2 regions of the Paenibacillus sp. FSL H8-0280 genome follow, and region 2 is predicted to be linked to the other one. Evidence: riboswitches for the same ligand, from Rfam matches in the RefSeq annotation. Region 2 holds a riboswitch; the other holds the start of a gene.
The links. A riboswitch is a leader RNA that binds a small molecule or an ion and turns the genes downstream of it on or off. The one in region 2 is predicted to bind glycine.
Positions count from the first base shown of each region.

Region 1: it holds a riboswitch for glycine, as region 2 does, so the genes downstream of both, gcvT (glycine cleavage system aminomethyltransferase GcvT) here and sdaAB (L-serine ammonia-lyase, iron-sulfur-dependent subunit beta) in region 2, are expected to answer to the same signal.

Region 1 covers NZ_CP150296.1:5,342,745-5,353,573, forward strand. Annotated here, with positions in the region: gene MHI12_RS23245 (PTS mannitol transporter subunit IICB) at 1-1,206, opposite strand, end outside; gene gcvH (glycine cleavage system protein GcvH) at 1,626-2,018, opposite strand; glycine riboswitch at 2,362-2,484, shown strand; gene gcvT (glycine cleavage system aminomethyltransferase GcvT) at 2,806-3,942, shown strand; gene gcvPA (aminomethyl-transferring glycine dehydrogenase subunit GcvPA) at 3,939-5,294, shown strand; gene gcvPB (aminomethyl-transferring glycine dehydrogenase subunit GcvPB) at 5,375-6,865, shown strand; gene ptsP (phosphoenolpyruvate--protein phosphotransferase) at 7,103-8,815, opposite strand; gene MHI12_RS23275 (HPr family phosphocarrier protein) at 8,808-9,083, opposite strand; gene ptsG (glucose-specific PTS transporter subunit IIBC) at 9,161-10,829, opposite strand, start outside.
Region 2 covers NZ_CP150296.1:506,690-517,518, forward strand. Annotated here, with positions in the region: gene MHI12_RS02425 (methyl-accepting chemotaxis protein) at 1-1,108, shown strand, start outside; gene MHI12_RS02430 (arsenic transporter) at 1,296-2,588, shown strand; gene MHI12_RS02435 (phosphate ABC transporter substrate-binding protein) at 3,274-4,200, shown strand; gene pstC (phosphate ABC transporter permease subunit PstC) at 4,316-5,251, shown strand; gene pstA (phosphate ABC transporter permease PstA) at 5,254-6,141, shown strand; gene pstB (phosphate ABC transporter ATP-binding protein PstB) at 6,154-6,909, shown strand; gene MHI12_RS02455 (phosphotransferase enzyme family protein) at 7,105-8,121, shown strand; glycine riboswitch at 8,477-8,602, shown strand; gene sdaAB (L-serine ammonia-lyase, iron-sulfur-dependent subunit beta) at 8,854-9,543, shown strand; gene sdaAA (L-serine ammonia-lyase, iron-sulfur-dependent, subunit alpha) at 9,533-10,471, shown strand; gene MHI12_RS02470 (YhgE/Pip domain-containing protein) at 10,736-10,829, shown strand, end outside.

The DNA of each region.
Region 1 (10,829 bases), 2.2 Mb from region 2:
GGAGAAGACAATTTTCTTCACGTCTGTTTTGACTGTAGAAGAAGCCATATCTGCGGCTCTGTCTGCTTCACGTTGATTAGCCGTAATACCAGCGTTTGGCACGGTTCCTTGACTCTTCATGTCTTTCATCCGACTGGATGCGGACTCCAGATCTTCGTCCTTTTGTTTACCCGTTTTCAGCAACACTGCTGCAACCAGGAAAGAAACGACGGCTGCTACAAGCACCCCTGCGAACATCGGCAGGTATCCACCTTTTGGTGTTAAGAAGAAATACGCGATAATACTACCCGGTGATGGTGCTGAAACAAGTCCTGCTCCGGTGAGCATGAATGTTAATGTACCTGCGACGCCACCCGCAATTGCAGCAAGAATCAGAATCGGTCTCATCAGAATGTAAGGGAAGTAGATCTCATGAATTCCCCCGAAGAAATGAATGATTACGGCACCCGGTGCAGAAGATTTGGCCATTCCGCGTCCGAAGAAACAGTAAGCAAGTAAGATACCAAGTCCCGGACCCGGGTTTGATTCAAGCATGTATAATACGGATTTCCCTAATTCTCTCGCTTGATCTGTTGCAATTGGTGTAAGAATCCCGTGGTTGATTGCATTGTTCAGGAACAATACTTTACCTGGTTCAATGATTAGGTTGACCAGCGGCAGCAAACCAAGATTCATTAAGCCCTGTACACCGGCAGATAATACTTTGCTAATCGCTTCTACAGCAGGCCCGATGCCCAGTAGCGCAAAAATCCCCAAGATCCCGCCAATAATACCGGCTGAGAAGTTGTTAACAAGCATTTCAAATCCGGCTTTAACTTTACCTTCAATCGATTTATCGAATTTTTTGATAATCCATGCGGCCAGTGGTCCGGCAATCATGGCACCTAGGAACATCGGAATATCACTACCCACGATGACCCCTATGGTCATAATGGCACCCACGACACCACCACGCTGACCATGCACCATCGTACCCCCGGTGTAACCAATTAACAGTGGCAGCAAATATTTGATCATCGGATCGACTAGCTGCGCAAGCGTCTCGTTAGGGAACCAGCCTGTTGGAATGAACAGAGCCGTAATTAATCCCCAGGCGATGAACGCTCCCATATTAGGCATGACCATACCACTCAGGAATCGGCCAAAACGCTGAACACCTACCCGTAGCCCACCTTTGGAATTGGACGATTGGTCCAAATTACTCATTGTATTATCCTCCTTGGATCAAGTGATTATGATTTATGAAAGGGGTATCATTTCTCCCCTGCTGTAATCCTAAGCGAGAATGCTCTCCTGTTCAATCAAATGAAAGCGTACTTTCGTCATGAACAATGATGACAACATTAGGTTATGTAATCGTTTTAATTGATGCATAATGGCTGAACCCATTGGTACACAAGGCTTTTCTTGCCTATGACTTTTGTCATTTCCAGAATCATTTTCTAACCTATAGCTTGGTCCAATCAGGTGATTTACATCCACAATCTGCTTCAATCCACATTCAAAACCATTCTTGGAAAGCACAAAAAACCTGTGCAAGCATCCGGCTCACACAGGTCGAAACAATATGAAGCTCATTTCATTTGGTTATAAAATATATGTTAATAAGTACAAGTTCGTTGATGCTATTCTTCCGTATGTTTACGATATGCGTCTGCATTCATCAATGTAGACAATGCTGCTGTCAGATCTCCCTCAACACGGATCTCAATCATCCAGCCTTCCTCGTAAGGAGAGCTGTTCACAAGTTCAGGGGAGTCCTGCAACGAATCATTCACTGCAATAATTGAACCTGTGACGGGAGAGAACAAGTCCGAAACCGTTTTGACCGATTCGATCGTTCCAATGCTGTCCTCTGCTTTTACATTGGTTTCAAGGTCAGGCAATTCCACAAACACAATATCACCCAGCTGATGCTGCGCGAACTCGGTAATGCCAATACGTACAGTATCCTCCCCTACGGTTTGCACCCATTCGTGCTCTTCACTGTACAGGAAATCACTTTTCAATTCGCTCATCGATATCCGCCTCGCTTTTCATTAATGAGTACATGCGTTCTTTGACCTTAACCTTTTTCCCAGAACATAGCGTATGATATTTTTGAATCAAATGTCAAGATACCTCACAATTTATTTGCTGAACACCTCTAAATCCTGTAACCGGATTACACTCTTTCTTCATATACTGGTGAATATTAGAATAGTAAGCGCAGTCTTTCTAAATACACGAACGATAACATTAAAAATAAATTAAATATTCGGTTTTTAATCATTATCTATGATATCGTTCTTGACATCGGTAGTGGATTCACGTTTTAATGAGAGGAGTAAATGTGTTTATTGGACTATGTTATACCCGCGGATGAATGTAAAGGGAGAGATTACCCGTGACACCCGATTCGGGATGTGCATGTGGTAACGCCGAAGGAGTAAACCACCGATAAGCGGGGGTGAATCTCTCAGGCAAAAGGACTTTTACGGGACGCAACTCTGGAGAGCATCTATTCGCCCTGTGCGGGCGTTATGATCACCCAAGGGGAAACCTGCTGCACATCGTAGCGGGGTAACTCTCAGGTACAAGGGACAGAGCCTTAGAATACAGCGTGCTACTTGGCATGCCGATTCTTTGGCCTGTCCTTTTCCTTTTTCCCAAAAAACGAAAAACAGGATGTAGAACGGCGCTGCCATAGCTGCCCTTACCATACTTATGTGATGAAAATATCTAGCTGAAAATTTAAAAATACCCTGGTTCATTGATCCACGATTGTATATCCGGCCGGCTGACGGCCTATGACGAGGTGATTTGATGTCCGATTTGCTTAGAACACCACTCTTCCCACTGTATCAGCAATACGAAGGCGTACGGTGCATTGATTTTGGAGGCTGGGAGCTTCCGGTACAATTTAGCGGAATCCAGAAAGAACATGAAGCAGTACGCGAGCGCGCGGGACTGTTCGATGTATCCCATATGGGCGAATTCACAGTACAGGGTGAGCAGGCTGAAGTTTTTTTGCAACAAATGATGACCAATGATGTGACCACGCTGGTTCCCGGTCAAGCCCAGTACACCCTGATGTGTTATCCAAATGGCGGTGTGGTGGATGATCTGCTCGTGTATAAGCTGGAAGATCAGCATTATATGCTTGTGGTTAACGCCTCCAACATCGACAAGGATTGGGCGTGGCTGCAAGAGCACTTGATCCCCGGCGTAAGTATGACCAACGATTCGGAGCAAACGGCGCTGCTCGCCTTGCAAGGTCCACTGGCTGTAGACATTATCGGGAAAGTTACAGATACGGATGTAAGCTCGATTGAACCGTTTCGTTTTGTGCAGGATGCTGAAGTATGTGGAGTAAAATTACTGTTGTCCCGTACCGGATATACCGGTGAAGATGGCTTTGAACTATATGTTCCTGCGGACCAGGCTGCTGTGGTCTGGAATGGATTAATGCAAGCCGGTGAAGGTCACGGACTTGTACCGACAGGCCTCGGTGCTCGGGATACACTGCGCTTTGAAGCAAAGCTCCCTCTGTATGGACAGGAATTGTCGGCAACTATCTCTCCACTCGAAGCTGGCGTAGGTATGTTTGTAAAGCTGAATGCAGGACCTTTTATCGGACACGAAGCCTTGTTACAGCAAAAAACTGACGGGCCCGCCCGCAAACTGGTCGGCATCGAAGTGTTGGAGCGCGGTATTCCCCGCCCCCACTATCCGATTTACGCCGAAGGCGTACAGATTGGTGAAGTGACAACAGGCACGCAATCACCTACATTGAAGCGTAATCTGGGGCTTGCCCTCATCGACAGCAAATACGCTGCGCTGGGAACCCCGCTTGAGATTGAGATCCGCGGCAAGAAACTGAAAGCGGAGGTCGTGAAGACCCCTTTTCATAAACGGACACGTACGTCGAAGACACCTACTCAAGGAGCTGATCAAGCATGAGCAAGCACCGTTACATTCCCATGACCGAGCAAGATCAGAGCACGATGCTCGCAACCATCGGTGTGGATACGCTGGAGGATCTTTTTCAGGACATTCCGCAGGAGATTCGTTATCAGGGCGAGCTGCCCGTATCCTCCAAACTTGATGAATATGCGCTGACACGTCATATGTCCAAACAAGCTGGCGCCAACGCCAATTTCGAAACACACGCCAGCTTCCTCGGCGCAGGCATATACGATCATCATGTTCCTTCCGTCATCAATCATGTCATTTCCCGTTCCGAGTTCTACACTGCCTACACACCTTATCAGCCTGAGATCAGCCAAGGTGAACTGCAGGCCATTTTCGAATTTCAATCCTACATCTGTGAATTAACCGGTATGGCTGTAGCCAATGCCAGTATGTATGACGGTGCAACAGCTTTTGCGGAAGCCGGTAATCTGGCCGCAGCGGCAACTCGTCGCAAACAGCTCATCGTATCCCGTACCGTTCATCCGGAAGCCCGTCAGGTATTGCAGGCATATGCGCACGGACTCCGTCTGGAGATTGTCGAGATTGGTTATAAGGATGGCGTCACTGACTGGGATGCCCTGCAAACCGCCATATCAGACGATACCGCTGCTGTCATGATCCAGAGTCCGAACTTCTTTGGTGCCGTGGAAAATGTGAAGCAGGCTGCCGACCTCGTGCATGCGCACAAGGGCCTGCTCGTTGTAAGTGCCAACCCGCTATCGCTGGGTCTGCTGGAAGCCCCAGGCAAGCTGGGTGCCGACATCGTTGTAGGTGATGCGCAGCCCCTCGGCATCGCCGCTTCACTCGGCGGTCCAACATGCGGATATTTCGCTGTATCCCAGCCTCATATGCGCCGAATTCCTGGCCGAATCGTAGGCCAGACCACGGATCGCAACGGCAAGCGTGGTTTTGTACTCACACTGCAAGCACGTGAACAGCATATCCGCCGCGAAAAGGCGACATCCAACATCTGTTCCAACCAAGCTTTGCTTGCACTCAGCGCATCTGTGTATATGTCCATCATGGGTAAACTGGGTATGATCGATGTCGCGGATCTGAATTTGCAAAAGAGTCATTACACCCTGAATACATTAACTGCAATTCCTGGAGTTAACCTTACTTTTAATGCACCAACATTTAATGAATTCGTGATTAAACTTCCTGAAGGAACAGACGTGAATGCTCTTCAGTTGAAACTGCTGGATGCGGGCTTTATTGGTGGCTACGAACTTGGACGTGATTATCCGGAGCTTGCCGGACATATGCTGATTGCTGTTACAGAACGGCGCACTAAGGAAGAGATTGACGAATTCGCACGAGCATTGGAGGGATCGCTGTGACTCAGGAAACGACGACAACGACAACATCGGTACAAGGACAATCGGAAGCGAGTACAGCTGTCTCCACTTCGGCTCAATCTGTGTTAGAAAAATTCAACGCACAGACCTTATCTCCTGCTTCGGAACAATCATTGATTTTTGAACTCAGCAGCCCTGGACGTGTCGCTTATTCCTTGCCAGAATGTGACGTTCCTCGCCAGTCTGCCCATACGTTGATTCCCCGGGAAATGCTCCGTTCGGAAGCAGCGGCACTGCCGGAAGTGTTTGAGGTAGATGTTATTCGACACTATACCGCTCTGTCCCGCCGCAACTTCGGCGTAGATAACGGATTCTATCCACTGGGCTCTTGTACGATGAAATACAATCCAAAGATTAATGAGGATGTTGCCCGTTATAACGGTTTTGCCAAAATCCATCCGTACCAGCACGAATCCAGCATTCAAGGTGCACTAGAACTGTTATATACGTTGCAAAACGACCTTGCAGGTCTGACAGGTATGGACGCTGTGACCTTGCAACCAGCCGCTGGTGCCCATGGAGAATGGACTGGACTTATGATGATTCGTGCCTACCACGAAGGTCGTGGCGAACAACGTACCAAAGTCATCGTGCCTGATTCCTCTCATGGTACCAACCCGGCAAGTGCAACCGTTGCAGGATTTGAGACTGTGACAATTCCATCCCGTGCAGACGGACTGGTCGATCTGGACGCGCTCCGTGCGGCCGTTGGTTCCGATACGGCAGCATTGATGCTGACCAACCCGAATACACTTGGTTTGTTCGAGAAAGACATTCAGGAGATTGCATCCATCGTACACCAGGCTGGTGGCTTGTTGTATTACGACGGAGCCAACTCCAATGCCATTATGGGCATTACACGTCCGGGTGATATGGGCTTTGACGTGGTGCATCTGAACTTGCACAAAACGATGAGTACACCTCATGGCGGTGGTGGACCAGGTGCCGGACCAGTTGGTGTGAAGAATCGCCTGATTCCATTCCTGCCTAAACCAATGGTGATCAAGAATGATGATGGTATGTATGCATTCGATCGTGAAGGCGATCAATCCATTGGCCGGGTGAAAGCCTACTACGGTAACTTCGGTATATTGGTACGTGCCTATGCCTACATTCGTACCTATGGACCGGAAGGATTGCGCCGTGTATCTGAATGTGCGGTACTCAATGCTAACTATATGATGGCCCGTCTCGCACCTTACTACGAGATTCCGTATCCGGGTGTATGCAAACATGAATTTGTCATGTCTGGTCGGGGGTTGAAGCAATATGGTGTACGCACACTTGACGTTGCCAAACGATTGCTTGATTTTGGATATCACCCACCTACGGTGTACTTCCCGCTCAACGTGGAGGAATGCATCATGATCGAGCCGACAGAAACCGAAAGTAAAGAAACGCTGGATGGGTTCATTGATACGATGATACGGATTGCCAAAGAAGCGGAAGAGACACCTGAATTGGTCCTGAACGCACCTTACGGAACACCGGTTACTCGTCTTGATGAGACAACCGCGGCACGCAAACCTGTACTGAATTGTGCTTGCAGTTAAGCACTAAGTGTATTACTAATCATGCTCTTGCTGATGTTAACTACACCAGTAAGAGCATTTTTTTGGCTAGACATTACAGGACCTTTCTCCTCGTACTCCCCTTCTAATTCCTATACGTTCGAGCAACAAAAAAAGCCAGTACCCGCTGTAACAGCGGATACCGGCAAAATCGCTGCATCAATGCAGCTCATTATCGGAAAAAGAAAAACCTCAAATCCGGAGGAAACCCCGGCAAAATTACGCTTGAATGCTTTGAACCAATTCAACAACTTGTTCAGCCGTTTGCATATCCAGAGCTTTAGCAGCCAGTTCCTGCATATCCGCACGGGACAGCTTGGTGATCTGACTACGAGCTGGCAGAATGGAGGTTGCGCTCATGCTGAACTCATCCAATCCAAGACCAAGCAGCAATGGAATTGCTGTTTCGTCTCCTGCCATCTCACCACACATACCAACCCATTTGCCTTCACGATGCGCTGCATCGATAACCATTTTAACCAAACGCAAAATGGCTGGGTTGTAAGGTTGATACAGATAAGCTACTCGTTCGTTCATACGGTCAGCAGCCATCGTGTATTGAATCAGATCGTTCGTTCCGATACTGAAGAAATCCACTTCTTTCGCAAATTGATCCGCCAGAACTGCAGTCGAAGGAATTTCGACCATGATTCCGAGTTGAATGCTGTCAGAAACAGCAATACCTTCAGCAACCAGCTTCTCTTTCTCTTCGAGCAAGACAGCTTTTGCTTCACGGAATTCACCGAGTGTTGCGATCATTGGGAACATGACACGCAGGTTTCCATGTACGCTTGCACGCAGCAATGCACGCAATTGTGTACGGAAGATATCCAGACGGTCCAAACACAGACGAACTGCGCGGAAGCCGAGGAATGGATTCATTTCTTTTGGCAGATCCAGGTATGGAAGCTCTTTGTCTCCACCGATGTCGAGTGTACGAACAACGACAGGTTTGCCTTCCATTTTTTCCAGTACCGCTTTGTAAGCATTATACTGAATGTCTTCGGAAGGAAGCTTGTCTCTGCCCATGTACAAGAACTCGGTACGGTACAGGCCTACAGCCTCGCCGCCGTTTTCCAGAACACCCGTTACGTCATTTGGTGTACCAATGTTAGCTGCAAGTTCAACATGAACGTTGTCCACCGTTACCGTTGGCTCATCACGAAGTTTTCTCCACTCTGCACGTTGTGCATCATACTGTTCCTGTTTGGCACGGTATTCAGCAATAACTTCATCAGTAGGGTTAACCAGTACGTGACCATCCAGACCGTCAACAATAATCATATCGCCTTGTTTCGCTTGAGCCAAGATGTCCTTGGTTCCAACAACAGCCGGAATCTCAAGAGAGCGAGCCATAATTGCCGAGTGAGAAGTACGTCCACCAATGTTGGTTGCAAAACCTTTAACAAATTGGCGGTTCAATTGAGCCGTGTCGGAAGGTGTTAGATCCTCCGCAAGCACAATCACTTCTTCATTGATCTCAGCCGGACTCATGAAGTCGATACCAAGCAAGTGATTTAGCACACGTTTGGTAACGTCACGCATATCTGCAGCACGTTCCTGCAGGTAAGCACTCTTCATGTTCTCAAACATGGAGATAAATTGCGATGCCGTTTCGTTCAAAGCAAATTCTGCATTGATCATGTCATCCGCAATTCTAGCTTTAACCGGATCAATTAGTTCCGGGTCATTCAGAATGAGCAAATGCGAAGCAAAAATCTCTGCTTTTTTCTCGCCAAGCTCTTGTAAAGTACGCTCTTTGATCGCCTCAAGCTCAGCCTGGGATTTACCCAGAGCTGAGTCGAGTTTCGCGATCTCTGCGTCAACGTCGTTAATTTGGCGTTTTTCTACAGAGTAGTCAGGATGCTCCAAGATAAACGCCTTGGCGATAGCAATACCCGCCGAAGCCGCGATCCCGGAGACATTAAGCATTAATTTCGCCCAACCCTTCGTTAACCATAACGTCAGTCAAAGCTTGAAGAGCTTCAGCTTCGCCTTCGCCTTCAACGATGATGCTGATAGTGTCGCCTTGTTCCAATCCGAGGGAAAGAACACCCAGGATGGATTTCAAAGTTACTTTTTTACCGTTAGCTTCTGCAAAGGATTCTGCACCTTTGAATTTGTTTGCTGTATTAACCAGGGCTGTCGCCGGACGTGCGTGGATACCATCTTCATCTGTAATTCTGAATGTTTGTTGCATTACAATCATCTCACTTTCAGTAGTTTGGTTTAGGCATTGCATATATTTACACTTGCTTGCCATCGTCGTAACACTTCTTATTTTATCTCAATGATTGGCTGTTCGCCAACTTTCAGCACTCCACTCTTCTTCAGAGTTACTGTGGAGCCCTCTGGCAGGTTAGTGAAAATAACTGGTGAAATGATCGAAGGAGCATTTGCTTTGACATACTCCAGATCCACTTCCATAATCGGCTGACCTGCCGATACCAGATCACCTTCCTGTACCAGTACGTTAAAGCCTTGACCTTTCAGCTTCACCGTATTAACACCTATATGAACAAGCACTTCCTTACCACCATCGGACATGATGCCCACGGCATGTTTGCTTGGAAATACATTAAACACTTTACCATACACAGGAGAAGTTATCGTACCATCATGTGGCAAAATTGCGAATCCATCACCTGTCATTTTCTCAGCAAAGACCGGATCAGGTACGTTTGTAATGTCCAGCAATTCACCATTGACTGGCATGACGATATCCTCAGCAACGATGCGCTCGCCCTGCTCACCTTGTGCCTTCTCCTCTTCAGGAGTTGGTTTGGCAGCTGCTGGCGTTGGTGCTGGAGTTCGTCCTGCAATAATATCCTGCATCTGAGATTTGATCGTGTCGGAACGTGTTCCGAAGATGGCTTGAACATTATTACCCACTTCAAGTACACCAGATGCACCCAATTGTTTCAAACGATCTTTTTTCACATTGGATTTCTCATTAACTTCAATCCGCAAACGAGTAATACAAGCGTCCAGATGTTTGATATTTTCCTTGCCACCGAAAGCTTCGAGAATGTTATGTGGCAGGTCATCCGTTGAACCAGAGCCTCCGCCAGATTCGGTTTCAGGCGTTGCATCTTCACGTCCTGGTGTTTTGAGATTGAATTTGCGAATGATAAACCGGAAACCGAAGTAATAGATCACCGCAAGAACCAATCCGACAATAATAACGTCCCACCAAGGTGTACGGTTCGGAATAATCCCGAAGATCAGGAAGTCAATGAACCCACCGGAGAAGGTCATACCGATCTTTACACCCAGAATTTGCATGGTCATGAAAGACAAACCTGCAAAGATACAGTGTACTGCAAACAGGATTGGTGCTACAAACAGGAACGAGAACTCAAGTGGCTCTGTAATCCCTGTCAGGAACGAGGTCAGCGCAGCTGAACCCATGATCCCTGCAACATACTTTTTGTGCTCCGGTCTTGCTTCATGGTACATCGCAAGTGCCGCTGCTGGCAAACCGAACATCATGAACGGGAATTTACCAACTTGGAATGTTCCTGCTGTGAGAGCAACGCCATCACGTAACTGGCTGAAGAAAATCTTCTGATCCCCACGAATAACATCTCCGGCTTTATTCACATACTCACCAAACTCAAACCAGAATGGGGAGTAGAAAATGTGATGCAAACCGAACGGAATCAATGACCGTTCCACAACTCCGAAGATGAATGCCGACAAGGTCGGACTTGTATCTACCATGAAGTGAGATACAGCATTCAGTCCATTTTGAATCGGAGGCCAGATAATCACCAGAAGCAACCCGATTACAAGGGATACTACCGATGTGATAATCGGAACGAAACGTTTACCTGCAAAGAAACCGAGGTAAGACGGCAGTTCGATTTTGAAAAACCGATTGTAACACAGCGCGGCGGCAATACCTATGATAATACCTCCGAACACGCCTGTACTTAATGTTGGG
Region 2 (10,829 bases):
CTCCATGCTGCGTCCAATTAAACGACTGCAGGAATCTGCCAGAGCCGTGAGTAAAGGTGACTTGACCGTGAAAATGGAAACAGGACGTAAAGATGAAGTCGGAGAACTTGCGAAGTATTTTGAACGAATGGTCGATAACCTTCGAATGATGATTCTTGGTGTACAGGAAACGACAGAGCAGGTATCAGCTTCTTCTCAAGAGTTGTCTGCCAGTGCAGAACAAACCACCAAAGCGATTGAACATTCAACACAGGCCATTCAGGAACTGGCTGAAGGTGCAGAGCAGCAGGTAAACAGCGTGAAAGACGGATCGGGACAGATGAGCCGAATGGCAGAAGATGTTCGAATGATGTCGGAGCGTGTGCAATCGATTACGGCGAATATGCGGAATACGTCCGGAGCAGCTACTTCTGGTAATGAGGCAGCAGGACAGGCCGTGGTGCAGATGAACAGTATCCAGGAAACGGTGGAGCAGCTGGGAACGGTGGTTCAGTCTCTGAATGCCCGTTCGGTAGAGATCGGCAGCATGGTTGACGTCATTGCATCCATCTCCAAACAAACGAACTTGCTCGCATTAAATGCTTCTATTGAAGCGGCAAGAGCGGGGGATGCGGGTCGTGGGTTTGCAGTTGTAGCTGGTGAGGTACGTAAACTGGCAGAAGAATCCGGAAGTTCGGCAGCGCAGATCGGTGAGGTGGTTCATAATATCCGTCAGGACATGGATGCCGCTCTAATCGCTATGAATGCGGCTCAGACTCGGGTAGGAGAAGGAATTCAGGCCGTGAATACGTCCGGACAATCGTTTGCCCAGATTCGGGAGGCGGTGGAAGATGCCGTTCATACATTGGATGACTTGTCCGCAACAACGAAGCAACTGGAGAGCGGTGCATCCCACGTTGCCAAGGCGATGAGTGATATTTCGAATGTGACCCAGGAATCGGCTGCGAATACAGAATCCGTGTCGGCATCTTCGCAAGAACAACTGGCATCGGTAGAAGAGATTGCATCATCCTCGGCACACCTGAATAGCATGGCGGAACAATTACAAGGGTTGCTTGGCATGTTCAAGATGGTAGAGGATACGCCGAAGGATAAGGGCAAAGAATAAATCCTAGCATTTAAACACCACAATTTACCACATTTTTTATAATAGAAGAAAATAAAGATAGACATTGCTCCTGTAGCCCTGTATAAATATATCGTCTGGTTATTCTGCGCGTATAGCGGTGTAATCTTACAAAACAAGATCGAAATAACGAAATAATATATGGATACAGGGTACAGCAGGAGGCTCTATGGTATACGTAGCAATACTGATTTTTGTAGTGACGATCACCTTGGTAATCTGGCAACCTCGTGGGTTGGGTATCGGTTGGACTGCCTCTGGTGGGGCATTGCTTGCTCTGCTATGTGGAGTTGTCAGCTTAAACGATGCCTCAGATGTGGCATCCATTGTATGGAATGCAACGCTGGCCTTTGTTGGCATTATTATGATTTCTCTCATTCTCGACGAGACGGGTTTCTTCGAATGGGCTGCCCTTCATATGGCAAGGCTTGCTGGAGGAGACGGTCGCAGACTGTTCTTCTACTCCATTCTGCTGGGAGCCGCTGTGTCAGCTCTGTTCGCGAATGATGGTGCCGCGCTCATTCTGACGCCAATTGTGCTGGCAATGGTGCGTGCATTGAAGTTTGATGAGCGCATGGTGTTGGCTTTTGTGATGGCGAGTGGATTTATCGCCGATACCACGTCGTTACCGCTGGTCGTCAGCAATCTGGTTAACATTGTATCGGCCGATTTCTTTGGCATTACATTTGTGGAGTATGCGGTACGCATGGTTGTGCCCAATCTGTTCTCAATCGTAGCGAGTACGGGGATGTTGTTTTTGTTTTATCGCAAAAGCATACCCCTTCGCTACGACATCTCCGCGGCACGTGACCCGAAGGAAGCAATACGTGATCCACGGATGTTCCGAATCGCCTGGTTCATGCTTGGCCTGTTACTGGTTGCCTATGCATCCAGTGAGTTTCTGCCGATTCCCGTGTCGGTTATCGTTGGCTCCGTTGCGTTGCTGTTCGCTTTGTTGGCACGCAAGAGCGAGGCTGTTGATCTGAAACGGGTAATCAAGGAAGCGCCATGGTCGATTGTGGTGTTCTCGGTGGGCATGTATATCGTCGTATATGGACTGCGTAATGCAGGGTTAACGGATCATCTGAGCCGCTGGCTGGATGCCATAGCAGAGCATGGTCTACTGGCTGCTTCGCTCGGGATGGGCATCATCGCTGCTGTATTATCATCGGTGATGAACAACTTGCCGACCGTCTTGATTAACCTGCTAGCCATCCAGGGCGCACATACCGAAGGTATCATTCAGGAAGCATTGATCTATGCCAATGTCATCGGTTCCGATCTGGGTCCCAAAATGACCCCGATTGGATCACTTGCCACATTGCTGTGGCTGCACGTGTTGTCTCGCAAAGGTGTGAAGATCACATGGGGGTATTATTTCAAAGCAGGCATCATCCTGACGATTCCAACATTGTTGATTACCCTAGCCGGGTTGGCATTGTGGTTATGGATTCTGGGTTAGTAAAATTAGATTTTACATTAAGTATCAATAAGATAATTCTGTTGTAATGTAAAAGGCTGCTCTCACAGCTGGTGTTAAGCACTGGCAGCGAGGCAGTTTTTTTCTGCTTTTGTACCTTCTATAGAAGAAACAGATTTTCTTTCTGTTAAGCACCTAAGCATTTACATAAGGCAAGCCCATTGTAGGGCTGGCCTTCTTTGCCTACTTCCCAGGCAGGAGATTGAAATGCCTGAGGCCTATCAAGCGCTGACACAGCGCAGGGAAACCGCGATCGTAGTGGAGGGGACGGAATCGATTCTGAAGAAGCGAAGCGTTCGCCTTTGTCTCCTAATTACAACAATTCAAATTGTTGATCAGAGAAATTTGGAGACAACAGCGATCAGAAGAACGATCCTTAACCGGAACGGCCACTCAAGGTATCAGATACTTCATATATCTATAAGTAAATTTTTTTCATGGAAATCTGGACACAATACGGATTGAAACAACGTCCGTTCCCGTAGCGACCTCTTCAGCGCTAGATTAAATCTCAGATAAATTTCAATATACAGCCGATATTTTTAACATTGCGTTTACAAAACACTGATTTTAAGATGACATACCGAAACTACAATGAGTAAAGAGTTGATGGTGAACAAACAAATTCACAAAACGCCATCACTACATTGGGGGAGGAAAACAAAACATGTTTAAAAAGTTGCCGTTTATTTTGATGACCTTAACGTTCGTACTGGTTCTCGCAGCATGCGGATCGAAAAATGACGCTGGTACAGAGGGTGCCGCAAGCAATGGATCAGGAGAAGCTGCTACTGAGCTTAGCGGTAACATTCTGGCAGTCGGATCGACAGCATTGCTACCTCTGGTAGAACAAGCTGGACAGAAATTTATGGCAGTTGATGAATATAAGAACGTAACCGTTCAAGTTCAAGGTGGCGGTAGTGGTACTGGTTTGACACAAGTATCTGACGGACAAGCTACAATCGGTAACTCTGATGTATTTGCAGAAGAGAAACTGGAGGACGAAGCCAAAGTAAAAGAATTGGTTGACCATCAAGTAGCAGTAGTAGCTATGGCGCCAGTTAGCAACAAAGATGCAGGTGTAGAAGATTTGACGAAGCAACAACTGATCGACATTTTCTCCGGTAAAGTAACGAACTGGAAAGATGTTGGCGGCGCGGATCAAGCAATCGTTATTGTAAACCGTCCGAGTAGTTCCGGTACTCGTGCAACTTTCGAGAAATATGCATTGGGTGAAAAAATGGGTGATATCCAAGGTTCCATTCAAGAAGATTCTTCAGGTAACGTAAGAAAACTGGTAGCTGAAACGCCAGGTGCTATTGGTTACCTTGCCTTGTCTTACTTGGATGACAGCTTGCAAGTGTTGAAATACGAAGGTGTAGAAGCAACAGTTGAGAACGTAGAAGCAGGAACTTATCCAGTGTGGGCTTACGAGCATATGTACACAAAAGGTGAGCCTGATGCAGCAACAAAAGCATTCTTGGACTACATCTTGAGTGACGAAATTCAACAAAACGACGTGACAGAACTTGGATACATTCCAATGTCAGGTATGAAAGTAAAACGCGATGCAGCAGGTAATGTGGTTGAGTAATCTTTGAACTTGCGCATACAGCGAAAGAGGCGGACTTAGGTCCCGCCTCTTTACGCGGTTTGCTCTAAAATAATCCCATATTTTGCATTAATTCTACTATAGAAGGATGGTTGTTATGGAACAGACCGAAGGGGGAACGGTAATGAATAACAAGTTGAAACCGCGCCGGCCCTTAAAAGAGAAACATTATTGGGAAGAGTGGACGGGACGGATCTATACGTCGATTTGTGTCGTTTTCCTGATCGTTGTCATGTTTTCCATTGTTTATTTTGTAGCGTCCAAGGGACTATCGACATTTTTCCAAAATGGAATAAGCATCAGCGAATTTCTTGGTGGGAAAACGTGGAATCCAACAGGGGAACCTGCGTTCTACGGGGCATTACCGTTCATTACAGGTTCTTTCATTACAACCTTGCTTGCAGCACTGATCGCAAGTCCGCTTGGCCTGTGTGCAGCGCTCTTCATGACAGAGATTGTTCCGGGTAAAGGGAAAAAGATCTTGCAGCCTGCGATTGAGCTCTTGTCCGGAATTCCATCCGTTGTGTACGGATTTATCGGTCTGAGTGTCATCGTACCTTTGCTTCGCAGTATCTTTGGTGGAACAGGCGTCGGGATTGCAGCCGGATGTCTTGTTCTCGCCGTAATGATTCTTCCTACGGTGACAAGTATTATGGCAGATGCATTATCCGCGTTACCAAAAGGATTGCGTGAATCTTCCTACGCACTCGGTGCCACTCGCTGGCAAACCATCTACCGTGTTATTATCCCAACGACTTTGCCAGCTTTGTTGACAGGTGTCGTATTGGGGATGGCCCGTGCTTTTGGCGAGGCTCTTGCTGTACAGATGGTTATCGGTAATGCGCCGCATGTTCCAACATCCTTGCTCGAATCAGCTTCAACACTAACAAGTGTAATTACACTCAGCATGGGTAACACCACGATGGGTTCTGTTCATAACAATGCACTGTGGAGTATGGCGCTTGTCCTGTTGGTGATGACCTTTGTCTTCGTCATTCTGGTTCGCCTGCTTGAAAGGAGAAACCGGGTATGAAAATGAAGGCAAAGACGGTAGATAAAATTGCAACATCCGTTATCGTTGTACTGGCCCTGTTCATTGTTATTCTATTGCTCGGGCTGCTTGGCTTCATCATGTATAGAGGCATTGGGCATATTAGCTGGAACTTCCTGACGAGCGCACCACAGTTGCTTAAGGGTGGCGGCGGGATTGGTCCACAGCTCTTCAACTCCGTATTCTTGCTTGTCCTGACTTTGATTGTTACCATTCCACTCGGGTGGGGCGGCGGAATTTACATGGCAGAGTACGCCAAACCAGGCAAGATTACCAGCTTCATTCGTCTGGTCGTTGAAGTATTGTCATCATTCCCATCCATCGTTATCGGTTTGTTTGGTCTCTTGCTGCTAGTAAATCAATTTGGTCTTGGTTTCTCCCTAATCTCGGGTGCCTTGGCTCTGGCGATCTTTAACTTGCCACTGATGGTGCGGACAACGGAGCAGGCCTTCCGTGCCGTTCCGAAGGAACAGAAGGAAGCAGGTCTGGCGCTTGGACTGTCCAAGTGGAAGATTATTACTTCGATTCTGCTACCTGTGGCATTGCCGAGCTTGATTACGGGTACGATCCTGGCATCGGGTCGGATCTTCGGTGAAGCAGCTGCGCTGATGTTCACCGCAGGTATGAGTAGTCCACCATTGGACTTTACAGATTGGAATCCGACGAGTCCAAGATCACCGCTTAATCCTTTCCGTCCGGCAGAGACACTTGCTGTTCATATCTGGAAAGTAAATAGTGAAGGTATTGGGCCAGATTCCAAAGAAGTGGCAGCAGGGGCGTCCGCCGTGCTTGTCATTCTCGTGCTGGCGTTCAATCTAAGTGCACGCTGGATCGGTCGGGTTGTATTCCGCCGCATGACAGCTTCGAAATAAGGAGGAACCAACATGGCCATACCTTTTGGTACGGAACAGTTAAGCATATATTATGGACATTTCCAGGCGGTCAAGCAGATTAGCCTGACGTTTCCTGAAGCAAGCGTAACGGCTCTTATTGGGCCGTCTGGTTGCGGTAAATCCACGTTCCTCCGGTCGCTGAACCGGATGAACGACGAGATTGCCGGTTCCCGTACAGAGGGACATATCTGGATGGACGGTAACGACCTGAATGAGCCTGGAACCGATGTAATCAAGCTTCGCCAGAAGATTGGCATGGTGTGGCAGAAGCCAAATCCTTTTCATAAGTCCATCTACAACAATATCGCGTTTGGCCCCCGCTACCGTGGTACGAAGAGTAAGAAGGCACTGGATGAAATTGTGGAAAAAAGCTTGCGTCGTGCTGCGCTCTGGGATGAAGTAAAAGACAGATTGCATGAGTCAGCTCTGTCTCTCTCTGGCGGACAACAGCAGCGCCTATGTATCGCTCGCGCCTTGTCTGTTGAACCACAGATTCTGCTGCTCGACGAGCCGGCATCTGCACTTGACCCGGTATCTACGGGTAAAGTTGAAGAGTTGATTACCGAGCTCAAGAAGGAGCTACGAATTGTTATTGTTACCCATAACATGCAGCAGGCGGCACGCATCTCGGATTACACGGCTTATTTCTATCTGGGAAGCATGATTGAGCACGGGGATACGGAGCATATTTTCACGAACCCGGACAATCGTCTGACGCAAGAATACATCATGGGTCGTTTCGGTTAATTGGATCATGGAGTGTCACATAGAGCAACAGACAGAGAGATTAAGAAATAAATAGAGACAAAAGAAAGCACAATGCCTGGACGGTTGTTCGGGAGTTGTGCTTTTTTAATTTCATTTTGGAAAAAATTGCTGTATGTAAAGCAATCATGCTACGATATTTAGTAATAAGAGAACGTTTACATTACTTTGAAGGAGATGTTGATAATCACTACGGACCAGATGTATTACGACCATATGGCAGCTCAGATTATACAGAACTACACTATTGAGAAACCTGTCGTTTCATATATTCGTCACAACGAGAATCTGACGTACCACGTCGTGGATGAAGCAAGCGCGCAGAAGTATCTGCTGCGTATCCATCAAGCCGCATATGCAAGTATGTCAGGGATTCAACATACGCTTCCTGCGCTGGAGGCAGAGATGAACCTGCTTCATGAGTTAAACGCAACGACAGCATTGCGCGTGCAGCATCCGGTACGCAATGCATCCGGTGAATGGGTCACGGTATGGACAAATGAGGAAGGGAAAGAGATTTGTTGTACAGTACTGGAGTGGATTGAGGGAAGGGACATCCAGCAGGGAGAACGCCTGACAACAGAGCAGATCTATGATCTTGGGGCACAACTGCAGATGCTTCATCAATATGGGCGTGAGCAGAATCAGACAGATCGAACAAAGGTGCGGCCGGCATATGGCAACATCCATGAGAACTTGGTCATGCTAGGGCAGCTAGAGGAAGGTGTCCGACTGGGGATTTTTACAACGGAAGACTTCGATCTGCTTCGTGAGACGTTTGAGAACATTAATGAGCAGTTAGAAACATACCCGCATCACGCAGGGACATGGGGGATCATTCATGGGGATATTACTCGCAACAATCTGCTGATAACGGAGCAGGGAATTTCCATGATTGATTTTTGTCTACACGGTTATGGTTATTATCTTTTTGATGCCGGAGGGGCAGCACTTATGTTCAATCGGGAGGAACGTGACATATTCTTATCCGGTTATACCCAACAGATCGCGCCACTGACGGATCGTGATATTCGATTAATGGAAGGGTTCATGTTGATCTTTACACTGGGTTATTATGCCTTTCAGATGGCAAATGAGTCAAGGCACGAATGGATGAAAGATCGCATGCCGAAGCTATGCAGCAAGTATTGCCGACCTTATGTACAGAACAAGAGCATCTTCTACGAACTGTGATTTATAATCCAGATGTGCAGACTCGGATGGGCTACTGAGTAGTGTGGTTCAAAATAGATGGTTGCCTGAATACCCGAACGGTTTCGTGGACAATATCATAAATAGTAGTGAGCACATCATTGATTGAAGTAGAACGAAATAACCTGTTTAAAAGATCTTTTTATCGCATTAATGTAATGAAAGCTAACAAAATATTCTGGTTATCATCGGTTCAATAGGAAATGATGGATATAAACCCAAAGAAATCGTCAAGTTTGTTGACACTGATCTTCCGGTCGATTAATCTTAATGAAGAAGAAATGAATGACTTCCATGACTGTTCTGACATAAGCTCAGAATGGTTCCATACGGCGGATGATAACGAGCGGGAGAGACCTGGGTTAGCCAAACAAAATGGCTAGTAGTTCAGGCACCGAAGGAGCAAGCTGCTGCGCACCCGGCGCAGTGGTTAATCTCTCAGGTAAATGTACCATCGTTGGACGCAACTCTGGAGAGTGCGCGAACTGCGCCACCCAAGGGGTATATGATCAGTCAGCCCGGTGAACTTGTCTGTAATCGCAGGCAATGCACCTTGTCATCAGACACTGCTGATCGTGAAACTCTCAGGTATCGAGGACAGAGAGAGGGCCTGAGGCCTTCTTCTGTCCTTTTTTGATGTCATCATTCAGTAAATAAGGAACAATGTGGATCAGATTCTGGATGGAAATGACGAATACAATTGGAGGGTTACAAGTGCGATTTAAAGATGTTTTTTCAATTATTGGTCCGTCGATGACGGGGCCTTCAAGTTCACATACAGCTGGAGCGGCAAGGTTAGGGAGAATTGCTCGACAGTGGCTAGGATGTACGCCAGATCGTGCTCGGCTGACGTTGTACGGTTCATTCGCTGACACGTATCAGGGGCACGGAACAGATCTGGCACTGATCGGTGGTCTGCTGGACTATGTCACAGACGATCCGCGTATCCCGGATGCAGAGCAATACGCAGAGGAAGCGGGCATGGAGGTTGAGTTTTATACAAGTGGCCTGCCTGCTCCTCATCCAAATACGGTCAAAATTGAGTTGTGGCATGGAGAACGTGCCTGCTCCTTAATCGGTGCATCCATTGGTGGTGGAAGCGTATCGGTGCATTCGATGAATGATTTTCGTGTTCAGATTAGTGGTGAGTTCCCGACACTCGTTCTTCGACATGCAGACAAAGCAGGGGTGCTTGCGTCGGTAACGTCCACGATCAGTTCATCCGGGGTTAACATCGGGTATATGCAGGTGGACCGGAAAGCCCGTGATGGTGAAGCACTGACTGCTATGGAGATGGACGGTGTGCCTAATCCTGATATGCTCAAGCGTCTAAGGGAGCTGGACCATGTGTTAGACATTCGTGTCATAGATTTGAAGAGAGGAGTTGATTCGGATGCGGTTTAAACATTTGCACGAACTGAATACGATCTGTACAGCGGAATCCAAAACCATTGCTCAGCTGATGATCGAGGAGCAAGTTCAGGAGACCAATACACCGGAAGCGGATGTTGTGCAGCAGATGTCAGAATATTATCAGGTGATGAAGGAAGCGGTACGCAAAGGGTTAACGGAAGATACGACATCACGCAGTGGACTAACAGGTGGAGACGGTAAAAAATTGGCCGAGTACATTCGCAAAGGTGAGACTTGTTCAGGAGATGCTTCCGCACTTGCCATGGCGTATGCCCTGTGTGTATCTGAAGTGAATGCCTCCATGGGTCGGATCGTGGCAACACCAACAGCCGGTTCCTGCGGCATTATCCCCGGTGTGTTTATCAGTTCACAAGAGCGGTTTGGCTGGACGGACGAACACTTGGTAAACGGCTTGTTCTGTGCGGGAGCGATTGGTTATGTTATTGCCAACAATTCATTTATCTCCGGTGCCGAAGGTGGCTGTCAGGCGGAAGTGGGTTCCGCGATCGGCATGGCTGCGGGTGCCATGGTTGAACTGCGTGGAGGTACATCGGAACAGGTCGTTCATGCCGTTGGTTTGGCGTTAAAAAATACACTGGGCCTTATCTGCGATCCGGTGGCAGGCCTTGTTGAAATTCCGTGCATCGTCCGTAATGGACTGGGTGCAGTTACGGCGCTGGCTGCGGCTGACATGGCCTTGGCCGGAGTGCGTAGTGCTATTCCGTCAGATGAAGTCATCGACGTCATGCTGGAAGTAGGCAGTGCGATGCCGAGCCGTCACCGGGAGACAGCCCAGGGCGGGTTGGCCCAGACACCAACCGGCCGCAAAATGATGCAGAAGTTGGCTAAACCAAAGGCAAAGCGTGCCGAGCCTGAGCCGGAGTCTCCTGCTGAAAATGACGTAGAACCTAAGGCATAAATAGGATGGATATGAATTAAATCTAACGCTAACTCGTGAAACCTTGAGCCTTGATTATTAAAGGTGAAGAAGAGCTCATTACTGGATACGAGAAGCCGATACAAACCTTCCTGGTGAAGAGATGTATCGGCTTTTTTTGTCTTTTTCCAACGAAGAAAAACAAAAAAACATTGACGACATATATATCGTATTGATATATTAACTACTGTCATATATCGATACGATATATATGAGAGCGAAACAAAACTAAAGGAGATGGATAGAATGAAAGGAATTTTCCAGACGAGTCTGCTGTTTTTGAAAAACGGAGCCACCATTGTAGGTTTAATTACGGCCGTGCTGTTCCAGGTGTTTTTTA